4 regions of the Pseudoalteromonas 'SMAR' genome follow, and region 3 is predicted to be linked to each of the others. Evidence: predicted binding sites of a transcription regulator. Region 3 holds the regulator's gene; each other region holds the start of a gene.
What was found. Region 3 encodes sigma-54, which starts transcription at its own class of promoters, with help from an activator protein. Its sites were predicted from a motif close to GTTGGCACGNNNNTNGNNT; they were not measured.
Positions count from the first base shown of each region.

Region 1 (3,154 bases), on a different contig from region 3:
TAAGTCACTGATCTTTTGTATAAGGTTGTTCGCTTCGGTAGAGAAGATATCTAGCTGCTCATTCACAATGCTATTTTGATCCACCACAATGCCCGACAATCTATCCATCTGATCCACTAAGTTCTGGGCATCTGTCATAAATAAAGAACGGTTAGTCGTGGACGACGGCACATTGGCAGCGCTTTGTAAGTTATTGAATAACGAGTTGATGCTTTTGCTTAAACTATTGGATTCTTCAGCAAATAAGGTATCAACACGGCTTGCTTCGGTGACAAACTGTTCGTAATAAGACTGATTAGAAACATCACGGTTAAGCTGCTTTTGGGCAAATTCATTTAATAGCCGCACCGTTTCACCACGACCAACCATATTATCTATGGTGGTACCATGCTCGGTGCGCTCACGAATATACCCCTTGGTATTGAGATTAGAAATATTCTTACTGGTGGTATGTAACAGCTCAGAGCTTGCCCTGATCCCGCTGGCCCCAATATTTAATAGATCAAATGACATCTCATCTGACTCCCTTAGTAAACGCACCCGATACCAGTCCAGAGACATCGATGCGTTGTAAAACTGACTTTATTTTATCGGCATAGTTTGGATCGGTGGCGTAGCCTGCCGCTTGTAGCTCGTCCAGATAAGCGTGGCTATCGTCCGCTTTTTGCAGCGCCTGCTCGTATCTCGGGTTACCTTTTAAGAAACTGACGTAATCATCAAAGCTATCCGCTATTGAGTCATAAGCCCTGAAATCAGCTTGTTTGCGTACTGGCAAACCTTGCTCAAATTCCAGTGTCGACTTTTTGGCACTGTCGCCTTGCCAGCGACTGTCTGCTTTAATGTTAAAAAGGTTGTGGCTACTGCCACCCTCTTTTTTATTAATAATGTGCCGTCCCCAGCCTGTCTCCAGTGCTGCTTGTGCCACCATTACTGCTGGGTTTAATCCTAACTTCTTAGCCGCTGACTTGGCGTAGTCCCATACTTTTTCAACAAACTCATCTGGAGAAGAAAAGCTCGCTGCTTGTTCATTAGCAGTTTGACTAGCCACCACCATGCTATCTTCAGCACTCGGCTTAACAGTGGTGTTGGTCTTGGTTTCTGAGCGTGCTGGCAAAGCGGTATCTCCTCGCAGCACCGACGCTGGCTTAAAGCCCTCAGTACTGGGCGAGAGTTGCTGCACAATAAGATCCGCCAAGCCCAAGCTGCCTTTATCTGACAAATGCATTGCCAATTGTTGGTCATGCATCTCTTCGAAGAACTTCACGCCGCTGGAATTAAAGGGGCTATCTTTATCTTCTAGTGCTTCATTGGCTTTACGCATGCTCTTTAGCAGCATTTGCGTAAAAATTGACTCAAACTGTTTGGCCGCTTTTTCTAATGCCTGATCGGACGCATTTTTATCGCCAGCACCTTGAAGCGCCTCCTTACGGATGGAGTCAAGATTGCCTAAGTCAAAAAAGCTCTGATTTTTCAGCTGGTCGGTATTCATACTGTTAAGCACTGTTGTAAACACATACTTAGATAATGCAAAAAACAGACCAAAAAAAAGCCCCACATTTGTGGGGCTAACTTATTGATTATAAAACAACCTTTATATGACGACTAATTGACCATTAATCGCGCCGGCCTCTTTTAAGGCTTCCAAAATCGCCATTAAATCGCCAGGGGCTGCGCCCACTTGATTTATAGCGCGGACTAAATCGTCTAGGCTAACACCAGGGTCAAACACAAAGGCCCGTGAGTCATCTTGATCAACATCGATGATGCTTTGCTGTGTCACCACGGTCTCCCCTTCTGCCAAAGCATTGGGTTGCGCCACATTTTGTTGCTCAGCGATGGTTACTGTGAGGCCGCCATGAGTGATAGCTGCAGGCTGTAATTTCACATTTTTGCCAATCACAATGGTGCCGGTACGCGAGTTGACGATAATTTTGGCAGCGGTGTCTGCTGGTTTAAACTCTAAATTTTCTAGGGTGGATAAATACGCCACTCGCTGTGATGGGTCTCGTGGGGCAATTACCCTTACCGAAGCCGCATCCATTGGTTTCGCACTGTTTGGTCCGACTAAATCATTAATGGTGTCTGCTAAACGCTTTGCTGTGGTGAAATCCGGGTTGTTGAGATTAAAAGTGATATAATCTCCTTGAGTAAACGGACTTTGTACCGCGCGCTCAACCGTAGCGCCATTGGCAACGCGGCCAACGGTTGGGGTGTTGATCACCACTCGGCTACCATCAGCCCCTTCAGCACCTAGGCCGCCGACAATTAAGCTGCCCTGAGCAATGGCATAGACATTACCATCCACGCCTTTTAAAAACGTCTGTAACAAGGTACCGCCACGCAAACTTCCGGCACTGCCTATAGAAGACACAGTAACATCAATGGTTTGGCCCGGTTTTACAAAAGGAGGTAAATCCGCATGCACAGCCACGGCTGCCACATTTTTAATTTTTGGCTTTAAATTAGCCGGCATCGAAATACCAAAGCTATTTAACATTGCCTTGAAGCTTTGCTCGGTAAAGCGGGTCTGCTCGCCGGTGCCCGGTAAGCCTACAACTAAGCCATAACCTACCAACTGGTTTGAACGCACGCCTTCAACCATACTAACATCTTTAACTCGCTCTGCTTTACTGCCAAAGGAAATCACAGTCAGAGCGAACAGCGCTGAACTTAACAGTAGTTTTGCTATCGACTTATTCATTTGTTACACCCTTAAAATGGCATTATCGCGCTCATAAAGAAGCTCGTTAACCAACCAGCACTTTGCACTTCTTGCTGATCGCCTTTGCCTGAATATTGAATTCGAGCATTGGCAACACGGTTAGACTCTACGGTATTATCCGCTTTGACATCCTGAGGCCGTACCAGCCCCTCTAAACGGATAAACTCTTCGCCAGTATTCAAGGTCAGCCACTTCTCACCGCGGATCACTAGGTTGCCATTAGGTAAAACACGCGTCACATTGACGGAAATATTACCAAATAGGCTATTAGACTGGTTAGCTTGTGAGTCTCCTTCAAAGGAAGAGGCCGAGCCCGATGAAAACTGGATGGCATCGTTACCAATATTAATGGCATTTCCCCCTAAGCCTATCAAAGGATCCACTGACACCTCACTGTCTTTTTCCAGCGTGGAGTTTGCCGCCTTAGTCGCT
Region 1 covers NZ_JBLWMW010000026.1:49,083-52,236, reverse strand. The annotation lists gene flgK (flagellar hook-associated protein FlgK) at 1-513, opposite strand, end outside; gene flgJ (flagellar assembly peptidoglycan hydrolase FlgJ) at 515-1,489, opposite strand; gene ACNKW2_RS12040 (flagellar basal body P-ring protein FlgI) at 1,592-2,701, opposite strand; gene flgH (flagellar basal body L-ring protein FlgH) at 2,713-3,154, opposite strand, start outside.
Region 1: a site for sigma-54 is predicted at 1,525-1,543, ahead of flgJ (flagellar assembly peptidoglycan hydrolase FlgJ). Genes of this name have one in related genera too.

Region 2 (3,154 bases), on a different contig from region 3:
TCCTGGTTGAGGGAGAGTCTCAACAAGTGCAATTTAACCATATTGCACAGGCCCTAGCAGAACCTTTAACTGATATTCGCTTGTTTGGTAAACCCGAGGTAAGCGGCAAGCGCCGCATGGGCGTGGCGTTAGCGCGTTCAGATTCTGCTGAAAGCGCAGTAGAGAAGGCCAAGCAAGTGGTGGCAAAAATAGGAGTAACGCTTTGAAAACATCCCCCCGAATCATTGACCCGCTGGTTTTAGGTTTTTGGCGGCTGCTGGATTGGCAGGTGACGCCACAACAAAACTTGAGCTTTTTAAAGCAAGCTATTGAGCTTGGGATCCGAGATACCGATCATGCCGATATCTACGGTGAGTACCAGTGTGAAGCCGAGTTTGGCAAAGCGTTAGCTATTGAACCCAGCACTCGCGAGCAAATACGTATTATTACTAAGTGTGGTATTAAACCCGCATTTCCCAGCCTTGGATTGGCCGGAAAAGCCAATCACTATGATTCCAGTAAGGCGCATATTATTGCTCAAGCTCAGCAGTCGTTAAAACACTTCGGCACCGACAGGTTGGATGTCTTGTTAATTCATCGCCCGGATTATCTGATGGATGCCGATGAAGTGGCTGATGCCTTTAATACGCTTAAGCAAAATGGTGATGTATTGCATTTTGGTGTCTCTAACTTTACGCCCAGTCAGTTTGATTTATTACAATCTCGGCTCGACTTTAGTTTAGTGACCAATCAAATTGAATTTTCACCCTATGAAATGAAAGCACTGGATGACGGCACGCTTGATCAGTGTCAGCAGCGTGGAATTAATCCTATGCTGTGGTCGCCTTTAGCTGGTGGCCGCATTTTCTCAAGTGACGATAGCAAAGCGACGCGGCTGCGTGCAGTGTTACAGCAAGTAGGTGAAGAGATTGGCAGCACTGCAATTGACCAGGTGATCTATGCTTGGCTGGCAATGCATCCATCGCAACCAGCCACGGTACTGGGCACTGGAAATATTACTCGAGTTGCCAGCGCGGTTGCTTCACAGTCACTTAGCATGAGTCGCGAGCAGTGGTATCGTATTTGGACTGCTTCAAGCGGTCATAGCGTACCTTAATTAGCGGGTGTGATTAAAACGGCATGAAAAAAGGGCCTTCCGGCCCTGTAGTGTTGCAGCAAGTAAATAAAAATAAGGCGCGGCGGTCGTCACAGTAACCGCCAGCCTTGAAATCATAAATTAAAATCGAGTCCGTAGCTGACATAGGCTTTGAGGTCATCGCCACTGTCTAAGTCGGTTTTGACTAAGCCAAAGGTAAAGCCTTGCGTCGAGAGGCTCACGCCATAGTCCATATAAGTGTCATCTTCACCAGTCCACTCCATGACTGTGTCGCCACTTGAACGGCCAAGGTGCAGTGTTAGCTCACTGTCAGTAAATACCGGGAAACTCGCCGACACTTCGGCGTACAGCATGTCTTCTTCCGTGGTCGAGTCGCTTTGTGCTGTAGCTAAATGGCTGAGTTTAAATGTAAAGTATTGCCATCCCAAGGCGGCATAGATTTCACCAAAATCAATGTCGCCACTGGCGTCTGGGTAACCATAGTGAATATAACCAAAATCAAAGCTCATGCCCTTAATTTCACCAGCATACCCTGCGTACAAATCCATTTCATAGCTGGCCGAGTCACCAAAGTCGATATTAGACACCCAAGTACCAGCATAAAACCCTGACTCATTGCTGTAATCCAAGCCACCAGAAACGGCTGCCCCGTCATCGGTTTGCGTGATGCCGCGCCAGTAATAGTTAGAGCTGGCAGCGATGTTGGCGGTGACCTCCGCTTGAGCAGAGACACAAAAGCACGCGGTGAGGCCGCCGAGCAGCATAAGTAAAGATTTGTTTTTCATCCTGTTTTCCCCATTGAACGCAGAGTTATTATTGCTGTGTTGTCAGTGTCTAATCTGCAAGGGGTGGGCCAATCGCAAAAAAAAGTGAATATTTATTCTATCTTTTTGTAAATATTGGAATTTATTTTCTATGTAGAAATATGACTAAGATCGCCAAAAGAGAAGTCTTGCACGGCGCTGGTGCAAAAGGACACAGCTTGCACAGCAATAATGCAAGCTGTACAAGTGATTAGCCAAAAATAGTGCGCATTAGGCTAATGGTGTCCGCCACGCTACGACCTTTCTCAACTTCACTGATAATTGAGTCCCGCTTGGCGCGAATATGTTCAGGGATGGAATCGTCCTCTAGGGCACGGTCGACCAGCGCAGTAGCCGACTCCTTACCACGTCGAGTCGCTTTCTTTGCAGTGCTGCTCCGCTTCGGCTTATGCAATAACTTATAGTAATTAGAGCTGCTCGCGGTATTTTCATCAGCATAATAAAATAGGCAAGGTAATAGTGCTTTAATGGCAGCTAAGTTTTGCTCTAGCTCATCAACTGGTGTGGGCTTCATAAACCAAGGTAGGGTCGTGATATTACAAACAATATCACTCCAATAACGCTCAAAGTCTCGATTGCTCAGTTTGGTAATGCCCAAAGCTTGGCACAGTGGCTCTAGCTTACTTGGCGTGATCGGGGTGAAGATATCTGGGCGGCGCATCGCCAACAGGCGTGTTGCTGGAGCTAAGGTCGGTTTGTCTGAGCTGTCGGCAAAAGCACTTAAATAAGCAATGGTGAACTGCTGGTAATGCGCCAGCGTCACTTCACCGGTGCTGGGAATTTCTGCCAATGCCTTATCAAAAGCACTGGGAAGATCATCCAACAGCTGGTGGAAAGCTTTGGCATTCTTAGTGCTGGCAAACCATTCAACATCAAATTGATAAACACTGGTATCTAGGCTGGCGGCATGTTTGCCCGTAAAGGCGAGGCGATCTTCTTTGCTCATGGTCGCCAGCGGCTGTTCGCGTAGTGGCTGCAAATACTCCATTAACTTAAGTTGTTCTTCCAATACCAAAATAGTTTTATGATCATTAATAAAAGCCGTCACCATAGGCCAAGGGGCAATGCGCAACGTTTTTAACTGTAAAAAGCTAATGGCGGAGATCAGTAAGTCTTGAAGCTTTTTAATGGTAGGTAATTGGTGGTCGTCGAGGAGATCAAAGTTGATGCGATTTTTTGCCACATCAAGTAGTTCATAACACCAACCAAGAAAATCTTCAGGGTGATTCTCTAC
Region 2 covers NZ_JBLWMW010000034.1:27,803-30,956, forward strand. The annotation lists gene purT (formate-dependent phosphoribosylglycinamide formyltransferase) at 1-206, shown strand, start outside; gene ACNKW2_RS14150 (aldo/keto reductase) at 203-1,096, shown strand; gene ACNKW2_RS14155 (TorF family putative porin) at 1,210-1,881, opposite strand; gene ACNKW2_RS14160 (hypothetical protein) at 2,111-3,154, opposite strand, start outside.
Region 2: a site for sigma-54 is predicted at 1,936-1,954, ahead of ACNKW2_RS14155 (TorF family putative porin). Genes of this name have one in related genera too.

Region 3 (3,154 bases):
TAAATGATGAAGACATCACGTTATTGCCAATGCACAGCCGCGCCCGAATGGGGATAGGCTATTTACCCCAAGAGTCCTCGATTTTTCGTAAGCTTTCCGTATACCAAAACTTAATGGCCATTTTAGAGACCCGTAAGGACTTAACCAAAGCCCAACGTGAAACCGAACTCAATGAACTATTAGATGAGTTTAATATCCAGCATATTCGCGACTCACAGGGAATGGCACTGTCTGGTGGCGAACGACGTCGAGTAGAGATCGCCCGAGCTCTGGCGGCCAACCCGAAATTTATTCTCCTTGATGAACCTTTTGCTGGTGTTGATCCCATTTCGGTGTTAGATATAAAGACCATAATTGAGCACTTAAAAAATCGTGGCATTGGCGTGCTAATTACCGATCATAATGTCAGGGAAACCCTTGATGTATGTGAAAAAGCTTATATTGTTTCACATGGGGAATTAATCGCATCAGGTACGCCAGAACACGTTTTAGCCGATCAAACCGTAAGAGATGTCTACCTAGGCGAACAATTCAAGCTATAGTTAAGACGTAGTAATAATAACTGTTATAAGGGATTGTTAAAGATACATGAGGCAATCATTACAGCTGCGCATGGGGCAGCAACTTACAATGACTCCACAACTGCAACAGGCGATACGCTTGCTGCAGCTCAGTACCTTGGATTTGCAACAGGAAATCCAAGAAGCACTGGATAGCAACCCGTTGCTAGAAGTGGAAGAAGGTGAAAACGCTGATACCGAAAGCTTGGAGCAAAACAACCAAGAAAAATCCGCTGCAGACGAAGGTCAAGCATCTCAGGAAGAAGCGCCTGTCAGTGATTATGAGCTCGATTCTGATACCGCCATGAGCAAAGACACGGTTAGCGATGACTTAGCCATGGACGTCACTTGGGATGAGTATATGAGTGCAGCCCCTGTTGCCAGCTCAGCTCCTCTTCCAGATGATGATAATGTTTATCAAGGAGAAACATCTGAGTCGCTGCATGACTATTTGATGTGGCAATTAGAGCTCACTCCTTTTAGTCCCACGGATAGAGCCATTGCTATTGCCATCATTGAGGCGGTCGATGTCTCTGGATTACTCACCCTAAGCTGTGAAGACATTCTCGACAGCATTAATGACGCAGAAGCAGAGGAACCGATAGAGTTAGACGAGGTGGAAGCCGTACTCAAGCGTGTGCAGCTGTTTGACCCTGTTGGTGTTGCTGCACGGAGCTTGCAAGAGTGTTTGTGTATACAGCTTAATCAGTTTGCATCAGAGACACCTTGGCTGGCAGAAACCAAAATGATCCTCACTGAGCACATCGATCTACTGGCGAGCCGAGATTACCGTACCTTAGCGAAAAAGACGCGGTTAAAAGAGGCCGAATTGAAAGAGGTGATGACGCTGATCCACAGCCTCAATCCCAAGCCGGCCGCCAGCATTATTCGTGAAGAGCCTGAGTATGTCATCCCTGATGTCTCGGTGAAAAAAGTAAAAGGTCGCTGGGTAGTCGAACTCAATCCTGATGCCATGCCAAAAATCCGCGTCAATGATCATTATGCGGCCATGTCTAGAACCGCTCGCTCTAGTGCTGATAGCCAATTTATTCGCTCCCACTTACAAGAAGCTAAGTGGTTTATTAAAAGTCTAGAAAGCCGTAATGATACTTTATTAAAAGTAACCAATTGCATTGTCCAGCAACAACAGGCATTCTTTGAACATGGCCCTGAAGCAATGCGCCCAATGGTACTTAATGATGTCGCTGAGATGGTTGATATGCATGAGTCTACAATTTCTCGTGTCACCACCCAGAAGTATATGCATACGCCTCGTGGTATCTTTGAGTTAAAGTATTTCTTCTCTAGCCATGTCAGTACCGAAAACGGCGGTGAGTGCTCATCTACCGCGATTAGAGCGCTCATCAAAAAGCTAATAGCTGCAGAAAACACCGCTAAGCCATTAAGTGATAGCAAAATTGCAGATATTTTAGCTGAGCAAGGAATTAAGGTAGCGAGACGTACGATTGCAAAATATCGTGAATCCCTAGCCATTCCACCGTCAAATCAACGTAAAAGCTTGATTTAAGACGTAAAAAACCAAGAAGGAAAATGCTTATGCAACTAAATCTAACTGGTCGCCATGTAGAAATCACAGACTCATTACGAGACTATGTCACCAACAAGTTTGCGAAGCTAGAGAGGCATTTTGATCATATAAATAACGTTCACGTGATCCTTGATGTTGAAAAGCTGGTACAAAAAGCAGAGGCAACATTACACGTCAATGGCGGTGAGCTGTTTGCATCGACCGAGCATCAAGATATGTATGCGGCAATTGATAAGCTCATTGATAAGCTAGACCGTCAAGTTATCAAACACAAAGAGAAGCTCACTCGACACTAAAATGAAATTATGCACATTAGTGAACAAGGACTGTAGCAAAGCTGCGGTCCTTTTTAATAGCAAAAAAAGAATTCTAGAATACATCAGTGAACTGGCTCACCAGCAACTTCCTGATGTTAGCAAACACGTCATTCTCGATGCGTTAATGACACGGGAAAAGCTCGGCAGTACTGGGATAGGAAAAGGCATTGCCATACCCCATGGTCGGTTGCAAGGTATTGAGCAAATTCTGGCGATGGTGCTGGTGAGTGAGCAGCCGATCGCCTTTGAAGCAATCGACAAGCAACCCGTGGACATTTTTGTCGCTTTTATTGTCCCTGAGGGCAATAATGAAGAACACTTAAAAACTTTAGCTGCTATCGCTGAAAAACTGCAAGACAAATCGTTTTGTAAACAGCTACGGCACGCCAAGACCGATCAAGAGCTTTACGCAGTTATCCAAGGAGACGATAATGGGTGATGAAGACAAGGGGTTAGAGTTAATCATTATTAGTGGCCGTTCTGGTTCTGGTAAATCAGTGGCTTTACGCGTGCTAGAGGACTTAGGCTATTACTGTGTTGATAACATCCCGGTCAACCTGTTGCCTTCTTTGGTGCGCAGCGTATCCGATAACTACAATAAAATCGCTGTCAGCATCGACGTTAGAAACCTACCCAAAGAACAAGACGAATTTAACGACATTCTTGAGTACCTTCCTGGATTTGCTAAGCCCGCTCTATTTTATTTAGATAGTGACGATCAGACCCTT
Region 3 covers NZ_JBLWMW010000004.1:125,607-128,760, forward strand. The annotation lists gene lptB (LPS export ABC transporter ATP-binding protein) at 1-542, shown strand, start outside; gene ACNKW2_RS03340 (RNA polymerase factor sigma-54) at 589-2,088, shown strand; gene hpf (ribosome hibernation promoting factor) at 2,118-2,405, shown strand; gene ptsN (PTS IIA-like nitrogen regulatory protein PtsN) at 2,407-2,865, shown strand; gene rapZ (RNase adapter RapZ) at 2,858-3,154, shown strand, end outside.

Region 4 (3,154 bases), on a different contig from region 3:
TTCAGTACACTCCAAACAATGTAGGAAGCGACGAAAACAAAGCCTAAAATCGTTACTAAGCCAACGGCTTGACCTTGGAAGGTGGCATCAGCATTAGAAAATGGCACCATCATTACCCCAAGAGCACCACACACACCGTGCACTGAAATAGCCCCTACCGGGTCATCTACTTTTGCTTTATCCAGAGCGACAATGCTAAATACCACTAATGCCCCACCTAAAGCACCTAAAATACAAGCTAGAATTGGCGTTGGGGAAGCCGGCTCAGCGGTAATAGTAACCAGCCCAGCCAAGGCGCCGTTTAAGACCATGGTTAAATCCGCTTTGCCCCACATCAATTTGCATACTAGTAATGCTGCGATAGCGCCTGCTGCTGCAGCGGCATTGGTATTCAACATAATTTGACTTACTGCAATGGCATTTTCTTTATCTGCCAAGAACAGCTGCGAACCGCCGTTAAAACCAAACCAGCCCATCCACAAGATAAATGTACCCAGCGTCGCCAGAGGCATGTTAGAGCCCGGGATTGGGTAGATTTCACCATTTTTGCCATATTTTCCTTTACGAGCCCCCAGCAGCAGCACCCCTGCAAGCGCCGCGGCTGCACCCGCACCATGCACAATTGCAGAGCCGGCAAAGTCAACAAAACCCAGTTCAGCAAGGAAGCCACCGCCCCACGTCCAATAACCCTCAAGTGGGTAAATAAAGCCGGTTAATACCACGCAAAAAACCAAAAAGGCCCACAGTTTCATGCGCTCGGCGACTGCCCCTGAGACAATCGACATGGCTGTGGCAACAAACACCACTTGGAAGAAAAAGTCCGATTGCAATGCATGATCGGCATCGGCTGACGGGCTACCTATTAACGCGCCAAGACTGGGTAAGACTCCACCTTCGGCGTTATCGACATACATAATGTTGTAACCAATCAGTAAATACATGGTACAAGCGATGGCGTACAGGGCAACGTTCTTGGTAAGAATTTCAGTGGTGTTTTTTGAGCGCACTAAGCCAGCTTCTAACATGGCAAAACCCGCTGCCATCCACATCACTAGCACCCCAGAAATAAGAAAGTAAAACGTGTTTAACGAAAATTGTAATTCTACTATTGTGTTTTCCATCGTTCGGTCACCCCTTAAATTGCCGCTTCGTCGAATTCGCCAGTGCGGATCCGAACGATTTGATCTAGGTCGTATACAAAGATTTTGCCGTCCCCAATTTTGCCGGTATACGCTGCTTTGGTCAGTGTTTCTACCACGCGCTCGGCGTTTTCACTTAAGGTGGCGATTTCGATTTTTATTTTTGGAATAAAGTCAACTTGGTATTCAGCGCCGCGGTAAAGCTCGGTATGGCCGCGTTGACGACCAAACCCTTTAACATCTACCACAGTCATCCCTTCGATCCCGAGATCGGCGAGCGCCTCACGTACCTCATCAAGCTTAAATGGTTTTATTATTGCACTTATCATTTTCATGCTGAGTCCCCTTAGGACAGTTGATCCTGTTAAGAGCAGTAATCCAACCTTTGTGCCAACCTTTTTACTTGTTTATTTACAGTGGGTTATAAATATCGAAAGAATAAAATGCATAAAAAATGCACCATATAGGTGCATTGTTCCGAGCGCTGAACTGCTTTGGTGCGTTGCAATCACGGCAAATGATTAATGCACCATAACGCAGTTTCTTTGTTGCTCTTTTGCTTGATATAGGGCTTTGTCGGCTTTGCGCATCACTTCACTTAAGCTCTTAGTTTGGCAAGCAGCCAGACCAATACTGATGGTGCAATGGTGATTGCCTTCGACCAGCTTAAAGGCTTGCTCAGCCAGTCGCTTACGAAAGTCCTCTAGCATCTGTGTCGCCACTGCCATATCGGCACTAGGAATGAGCAAAGCAAACTCTTCGCCGCCAATACGGGCAACCACGTAGTGCCCAAACGCGCTGCGCAATAAATCGGCGACTTGCTTTAACACTTCATCGCCACTTTCATGACCAAAACGGTCGTTGATTGCTTTAAAGTGGTCAAGATCAAGCAGTGCGAGAATATACTGGCTGGGCTTGGCTTTTATCAGTCGCTCTGCCTGTTGACAAAAATAGCGGCGGTTATAAAGCCCCGTTAGGTAATCACGGTGCGCATACTCTTTTATTTCTGCAATTAGGTTCAGCTGTTCCATGGTTTGCATAATTCGGCAATGGAACTCTTCATTCATAAAGGGCTTAGCTAAAAAGTCATTGGCCCCGTACTTGATAAATTTAGCGGATAAACCGTGGCTTCCTGCACCAGATAAACCGATAATAGCGAGTTCGTCTCGACCACGGCTATTACGGATCGACTTCACCAGCTCAAAGCCATCCATGGTGGGCATAGCAAAATCGGTGAGCAACAGTTTGATGTCGTGATCTGCGCTCAGCATTTCTAGCGCTTGCTCACCGTCTTCGGCTTCTAGTACCGTAAATAACTGCTTCTCTAACATTTGTCGCATCACCGCACGACTGATGACCGAATCATCAGCTATCAAAGCCTTACAGCCCTGGTTGCGCAGTAAGCGTGAGGCTAATTTGACGGCATATAAATATGAATCACGGTTATCTTTAATGACATAGTCAACCACCCCCATCTCCAGCATTTGCTGACGGCTGTATTCGTCGATTTTTGAGGTCAACACCACCGTGGGAATATCATGACTGAGGGTAAGCTGCACCACTTCGGCATCCATGGCATCGGGCAGGGTTAAATCCACCAGCGCTAAGGTATATTGGTGCTGGGCTAAAAAGGCCTTACTTTCCTTGAGTGACCAAGCAAAATCAATTTCGACATCTAGGTGCAGTGCGGTGAGGTGCCGCAACACCTGTTGCACCACTTTGCTGTCTTCAACAATTAAAACTCTTTGCATGGAGTGAAATCTCTTTTATCGATCATGTCATCTAATCAGCAGGTTTGGCGGGAGCAAACACATCATAAGCAGAGCCAAGGGTTAACGTATGGCTTTAATTGATGTGTGACACAGTTTGTTATGTGTGCTTACCAACAGGCGCTAATAAATGGGATCGATTACCTATACTACGATAAAGCAGTGAAACAAGAATTTAACGAGGCTAAATACTTTATTACTACGAACATAAGTATTAAATATACGCGAAATCTGCGCTAAAAAAAA
Region 4 covers NZ_JBLWMW010000005.1:117,869-121,022, forward strand. The annotation lists gene ACNKW2_RS04070 (ammonium transporter) at 1-1,121, opposite strand, end outside; gene ACNKW2_RS04075 (P-II family nitrogen regulator) at 1,136-1,474, opposite strand; gene ACNKW2_RS04080 (diguanylate cyclase) at 1,661-2,890, opposite strand.
Region 4: a site for sigma-54 is predicted at 1,516-1,534, ahead of ACNKW2_RS04075 (P-II family nitrogen regulator). Genes of this name have one in related genera too.